Regions from separate parts of the Pseudomonas sp. ADAK18 genome, predicted to be linked through region 1. Evidence: predicted binding sites of a transcription regulator. Region 1 holds the regulator's gene; each other region holds the start of a gene.

Region 1 (2,268 bases):
TATCGGCTATCTTCCACAAGAAGCATCGATCTTCCGCAAACTGTCGGTATCCGACAACATCATGGCGATCCTCGAGACCCGCAAGGAACTCGACCGCGCCGGACGCAAGAAAGAGCTGGAAAGCCTGCTGCAGGAGTTCCATATCAACCACATTCGCGACAACCTCGGCATGAGCCTCTCCGGCGGCGAGCGTCGTCGCGTGGAAATCGCCCGCGCCCTGGCCACTGCACCGAAGTTCATCCTGCTGGACGAACCCTTCGCCGGTGTTGACCCAATCTCGGTCGGCGATATCAAACAGATCATCCATCACCTCAAGGCCAAGGGTATCGGTGTATTGATCACCGACCACAACGTCCGCGAGACCCTCGATATCTGCGAAACAGCCTATATCGTCAACGATGGGCAACTGATTGCCGAAGGCGATTCCGCCACCATCCTGGCCAACGAACTGGTCAAGGAAGTGTACCTGGGCCACGAGTTCCGTCTGTAAGCATCATCCTGCAAGCAGCATGGTGTCTGGCCCTTCGCCAAGGAGCGCAAGCAGCAATAAAAACCTCAAGATTTTTATTGTTACTGCGCTCTAGGCAAAGCCCCCGATATCAGGCATATAATTTGCTTATGTTTGGCGCTCACGCGCCCTGTCGTGGATGGCGCACTGCGCCGGCGAATAAGGTGTTAAGCCCCTGCCATGAAACCATCGCTAGTCCTGAGAATGGGCCAGCAGCTGACGATGACACCGCAGCTGCAACAGGCCATCCGCCTGCTCCAATTGTCGACCCTGGACCTGCAACAGGAAATCCAGGAGGCCCTGGAGTCCAATCCGATGCTCGAACGCCAGGAAGAAGGCGAAGACTTCGATAACGCCGACCCGCTGGCCGATAACGTCGAGCAAAAACCCAATACCGATACCCAGGAACCCTCCTACCAGGAAACCGCCCCGACAGTAGACAACCTCGAGGAAGGCGAATGGAACGAACGCATTCCCAATGAGTTGCCGGTCGACACCGCTTGGGAAGACGTGTACCAGACCAGCGCCAGCAGCCTGCCCAGCAACGACGATGACGAGTGGGACTTCACCACCCGCACGTCCGCCGGCGAAAGCCTGCAAAGTCATCTGCTGTGGCAACTGAACCTCGCGCCGATGTCCGACACCGATCGCCTGATCGCCGTTACCCTGATCGACTGCATCAATAACCAGGGATACCTGGACGAGACGCTGGAGGAGATCCTCGAAGCCTTCGACCCGGAACTGGACATCGAGCTGGACGAAATCGAAGCCGTCCTGCACCGCATCCAGCAGTTTGAACCTGCCGGCATCGGCGCCCGCAGCCTCAGTGAGTGCCTGCAGCTACAACTGCGTCAACTGCCAGCCAAGACGCCGTGGCTGGCCGAGGCCCAACGCTTGGTCACCGACTTCATCGACCTGCTGGGCAGCCGTGACTACAGCCAACTGATGCGCCGGATGAAGCTCAAGGAAGACGACCTGCGCCAGATCATCGAACTGGTGCAAAGCCTCAACCCACGCCCCGGTTCGCAAATCGAATCCAGTGAAGCCGAATATGTCGTTCCCGATGTGATCGTGCGCAAGGACAACGAACGCTGGCTGGTGGAGCTGAACCAGGAATCAGTGCCTCGCCTGCGGGTCAACCCGCAATATGCCGGTTTCGTCCGTCGCGCCGACACCAGCGCCGACAACACCTTCATGCGCAACCAACTGCAGGAAGCACGCTGGTTCATCAAGAGCCTGCAGAGCCGTAACGAAACCCTGATGAAAGTGGCCACTCAGATTGTCGAGCATCAGCGCGGCTTTCTGGAGTATGGCGACGAAGCGATGAAACCGCTGGTGCTGCACGACATTGCCGAAGCGGTCGGCATGCACGAGTCGACGATTTCCCGGGTCACCACGCAAAAATTCATGCATACCCCACGGGGTATTTATGAGCTGAAATACTTTTTCTCCAGCCATGTCAGCACCTCCGAAGGCGGCGAATGCTCGTCCACGGCAATCCGCGCGATCATCAAAAAACTGGTTGCCGCGGAAAATCAGAAAAAGCCGTTGAGTGACAGCAAGATCGCTGGTTTACTGGAGGCACAAGGCATTCAGGTCGCCCGTCGAACCGTCGCCAAGTACCGCGAGTCCCTGGGGATCGCGCCTTCCAGCGAGCGCAAGCGTTTGATGTGACGGGCGGGCCATAGCGTTCCAGTGGCAGGCATTTGCCTGCCGCTTTATGCACTGGCAACGAAGGAGAAGCTGTATGCAAGTCAACA
Region 2 (2,268 bases), 870 kb from region 1:
GCTACCAAACCGGCAACACCGGCGTTGATGTGCACCACGGTGCCGCCTGCGAAGTCCAGCACGCCCCAGTCGCCCAGCAACGAACCCGGACCGCCCCACACCATGTGGGCAATCGGCGCGTAGACCAAGGTGAACCACACAGCCATGAAAATCAGCATCGCGGAGAACTTCATCCGCTCGGCGAAGGCACCGACGATCAGCGCCGGAGTGATGATGGCGAAGGTCATCTGGAAGGTGACGAACACCGCTTCAGGGAACAGCGCCGCCGGGCCGGTGATGCTGGCCGGGGTCACACCCGAGAGGAACAGCTTGGACAAGCCGCCGACAAAGGAGTTGAAGTTGACGACGCCTGCTTCCATACCAGTGGTATCGAACGCCATGCTGTAGCCGTAGACGAACCACAAGATGGTGATCAGGCCGGTGATGGCGAAGCACTGCATCATCACGGAAAGAATATTTTTCGAACGAACCATGCCGCCGTAGAACAGCGCCAGGCCCGGAATGGTCATGAACAGCACCAGTGCGGTGGATGTCAGCATCCACGCCGTGTCGCCGGAATTGAGGACTGGAGCCGCCACTTCGTCTGCCGCCATAGCCAGGCTGGGCATTACGATGGACAACAGGGCTCCTAGCCCTGCGAATTTACGCAGAGTCATATTGTTTTCTCCTGGGGCGTTGGGGGTTTGGCGGCTTAGATTGCGTCGGTATCGGTTTCGCCGGTACGGATGCGAATAGCCTGTTCCAGATTGACCACGAAGATCTTGCCGTCACCGATCTTGCCGGTGTTGGCGGCCTTGGTTATCGCTTCGATAACCCGGTCAAGATCCTTGTCGTCAATGGCGACATCAATCTTCACCTTTGGCAGGAAATCGACCACGTATTCCGCGCCGCGATACAGCTCGGTATGACCCTTCTGCCGACCGAAGCCTTTGACCTCAGTAACGGTAATGCCCTGCACGCCGATCTCGGACAGTGACTCGCGTACATCGTCCAACTTGAACGGCTTGATGATGGCAGTGACTAGCTTCATGAAAACTCTCTCCCGAATTGGTGGACTTGCCCCAGGAAAACAAACCCGTCTCAAGTCTAAGCGCAGTGCCTGGCTTTGTAACGCTTCGTCGCCCTGACAAATGCCATTGCGACGCGAGCTAACCACTGGTGACGCAAGCTGTACTCCGGACCAAAGGCGCACTGCATTCGTCACAGCGACTGCATCAGTGCATGGGTCATGATCGTCTAAGCAGAAACCTTGCCAGCTCCGTAAAAATCACTGAAATCAGTCCTTTGCCCATTCACGCCCACCTACGGGGCTCAACGGCTGCGGCGATACGCACGAAAACAGTGCGCAGGCGCCCGGCCTCATGCGCGAAAAGCGTGCGTCGCCCGCCCTGGAAAAGACTATAGACGCTGCGTGATACACTGCCGGCCAACCGTTATTCCGGACTATTTCCCATGCTCGCGCCCAAAGACCTCCTCGACGCCCTGAGTGGCCACGCTTCCCGCCTGTTCAGCGGCGACACCCCGCTACCCCGCAATGAAATCGAAAGCCAGTTCAAGGCGCTGCTGCAAAGTGGTTTCAGCAAACTGGACCTGGTGAGCCGGGAAGAATTTGATAGCCAGATGGTGGTGTTGGCGCGCACTCGTGCGCGGTTGGAGAGCCTTGAAGCCAAGGTGGCGGAGCTGGAAGCGCGGTTGACGCCCACAGGAGAATAACGGGCACATCTCGACCCGTGTTGGGTTTTCCCGCCATCGACCGGCGCCTGCTGAGAGTCCAATTCAGCTTTTTGCTGGTAGTACTCGGTGGCCGTTGCAACCAACTCGCGGTGGCCTGGTGGGCCTTGCAGGAAACCGGCTCTGCCCTCTACTTCGCCAACATGATTGCCTGCTCCATTGCGGCAGAAGTGTTGGCCAGACCTCTGTTGGGATGGCTTGGGGACAAGTACAACAAGATCCTTCTCCTCAAACTGACCTCACTGGGTGGCCTGCTGACGGCGCTGTTGATGGTGCTGCTGGCCGCCTCGCAATCGTTCAACCCTTGGGCTGTTGGTGCACTGATGATGGTCAGCAGCGCCATCGCAGGCGTACGTGACCCTCTTCAGTCGTCGATCATTCCTTTGTTCGCAGGTGACGATAAGGTCTCCCTGGCCTTTCGTACCAAAAGCATGATGTCGTCAGTTTCCAATCTGCTGGGGCCGGTGTTGGCCAGCGCGTTGATCTACGGGTTCGGAACCACACTCGCCTTTATCGCTGACCTTTTTGCGTTGCTGG
Region 3 (2,268 bases), 600 kb from region 1:
ATCGCCGTGTTGTTTGATGACGTATCAACAATGGCCATTATTTGGCGCCCCTTATCACTGACCCAGGGTCAGGACCTTCTGCATCATGGTTTTGGCGGTGTTCATCATTTCCGCGTTGGTCTGGAACGAGCGACTGGCGGAAATCATGTCTGCCATTTCCTCGACCACGTTGACGTTGGGGTAGTACACGTACCCTTTGGCGTCGGCGGCGGGATGGTTGGGTTCATAACGCGCTTCGAGGTTGCTCTGATCCTCCACCACGCCCAGCACCTGGACACCCTGGCCGGCAGCGTCCTGGTTCTGGAACAGCGAATCGCTGCCGCCACTCTGGCCACCCTGGAACATGGTGGCGAACACCGGGTGACGGGCACGGTAAGTCTGGTCGATGCTCGAAGACACGGTTTCGGCGTTGGCGATGTTACTGGCGACGGTGTTCAGGCGCGTGGTCTGGGCGCTCATGCCACTACCGGCAATATTGAAAACACTGGCTAGAGACATGACTTACTCTCCACGCAGGGCCGACATCAGCCCTTTGAATTTGCTGTTGAGCAGGGTGAAGCTGGCCTGAAAGTTCACCGAGTTTTCGGCGTAGGCCGATTGCTCCAGCTGGGCATCCACGGTGTTCTGGTCGATCGAAGGCTGCATCGGCGTGCGATACAGCAGCGACTCATCGCCATTGCTCAGGCCTTGCGCTTCGATATGACGGGTGTTGGTCATGTTCAAGGCGAAGGTGCCGTTCTTGGTCTTGTCTTGCTGTGCGGCGAGCACGGCGGAGAAGTCCAGGTCCCGAGCCTTGTAGTTCGGGGTATCGGCGTTGGCGATGTTGTTAGCCAGAACTTCGGCACGCTGAGCGCGAAAGCCCAGGGCTTGTTCGTGGATACCGAGCGCTTTATCGAAGCTGATGCTCATGGTGGAAACCTTTAGGGGCTGACCTGCTTTTCGTAACAGGGTTATAGCAAGGGGCATGCCAATCTGCTGGGAGCCCTTATATCAAGGGTTTGCGGGGAGATTGCCGCCGGCAATGCCAGAAAAGCGGCAAGGGGTTTCCGCGTGGTGCCAGTAAAGCGGCAATGGGAGGTTGCCGCTTTACGGCGGCTTGCAAAGAGGGATATCAAAGACGAGCACAAAAAAAGTGGGAGCGGGTTTGCTCGCGAATGCGGTGGGTCAGTCATACATCGGGTGACTGCCACACCGCATTCGCGAGCAAGCCCGCTCCCACATTTTGTTCCGTGTATTACTTGGCCTGGTAAATGATCCCAGGACTGCACTGCACCATCTGGTAATGATCCGGCAAACCATTCAACGCTTCAGACGCGCCAAGGAACAGGTAACCGCCACGCTTGAGGGTGCCATGGATGCGCAACAGGATGTCCTTCTTCACCTCCGCTGAAAAGTAGATCAGCACATTGCGGCAAAACACGATATCGAACTTGCCCAGGCTGGCATAACTGTCCAACAGGTTGAATGAACGAAACTCCACCCGACTCTTGATCGGCGCCTTGATCGCCCAGCGCCCGGCGCCCTTGGGGTCGAAGTAACGCTGCAAACGCTCCGGGGACAAACCACGCCCCAAGGCCAGGCTGTCGTACTCGCCGGTCTTGCAGTTGGTGAGCATGGTGCCGGACAAGTCAGTGGCCACAATCTGCACCCCCGCTTTCAACTGGCCCATGTTGGTCCGCTCGAACTCATCAATGGACATCGAAATCGAATAGGGTTCCTGCCCCGACGAGCACGCCGCCGACCAGATCCGCAGGCGCTGGCCTGGGCTGGCCTTGATCGACTCCGGCAGGACTTTGTTCTTGAGCACTTCAAACGGATAGGTATCGCGAAACCACAGGGTCTCGTTGGTGGTCATGGCATCCACCACCATTTCCTTGAGCCCGCTGCGCGGCTGGCCCTGGATCCGCTGGACCAACTCACCCAGGGACTTGATCCCCTGCTGCTCCATCAGTTTGTTGAGACGGCTGGATACCAGGTACTGCTTGTTTTCACCGAGCAATATGCCACAGGCTTTTTCCAGGAAGACCCGGAACTGTTCGAAATCCAAATTACCCGTAGACAATGATACCGCCTCTTAAATCGTGTGACCGCCAGGGAAAAAGCCCCTAGCCGTGATCTGCTGCCTTGATCCGGTCGACTACCCGGGATGCCAGGTCATCAGGGCGGAATTTGGCCAGAAAGTCATCGGCACCGACCTTCTTGACCATCGCCTGATTGAATACACCCGACAACGAAGTATGCAGGATGATGTGTAATTTTTGCATGCGT

Evidence for each region. The regulator sigma-54, encoded in region 1, starts transcription at its own class of promoters, with help from an activator protein. The targets are predictions, from matches to a motif close to ANTGGCATNNANNTTGCTNT.
Region 2: glnK (P-II family nitrogen regulator) is a predicted target of sigma-54. The motif match lies at 1,238-1,257, and genes of this name have one in related genera.
Region 3: flgB (flagellar basal body rod protein FlgB) is a predicted target of sigma-54. The motif match lies at 953-972, and genes of this name have one in related genera.

Annotation. Positions count from the first base shown of each region.
Region 1 is NZ_CP052859.1:4,532,800-4,535,067, forward strand. It holds gene lptB (LPS export ABC transporter ATP-binding protein) at 1-490, shown strand, start outside; gene HKK55_RS20480 (RNA polymerase factor sigma-54) at 689-2,182, shown strand; gene raiA (ribosome-associated translation inhibitor RaiA) at 2,256-2,268, shown strand, end outside.
Region 2 is NZ_CP052859.1:5,398,545-5,400,812, forward strand. It holds gene HKK55_RS24550 (ammonium transporter) at 1-656, opposite strand, end outside; gene glnK (P-II family nitrogen regulator) at 692-1,030, opposite strand; gene HKK55_RS24560 (accessory factor UbiK family protein) at 1,453-1,713, shown strand; gene HKK55_RS24565 (MFS transporter) at 1,731-2,268, shown strand, end outside.
Region 3 is NZ_CP052859.1:3,929,771-3,932,038, forward strand. It holds gene flgD (flagellar hook assembly protein FlgD) at 1-38, opposite strand, end outside; gene flgC (flagellar basal body rod protein FlgC) at 55-498, opposite strand; gene flgB (flagellar basal body rod protein FlgB) at 502-909, opposite strand; gene cheR (protein-glutamate O-methyltransferase CheR) at 1,235-2,062, opposite strand; gene HKK55_RS17680 (chemotaxis protein CheV) at 2,106-2,268, opposite strand, start outside.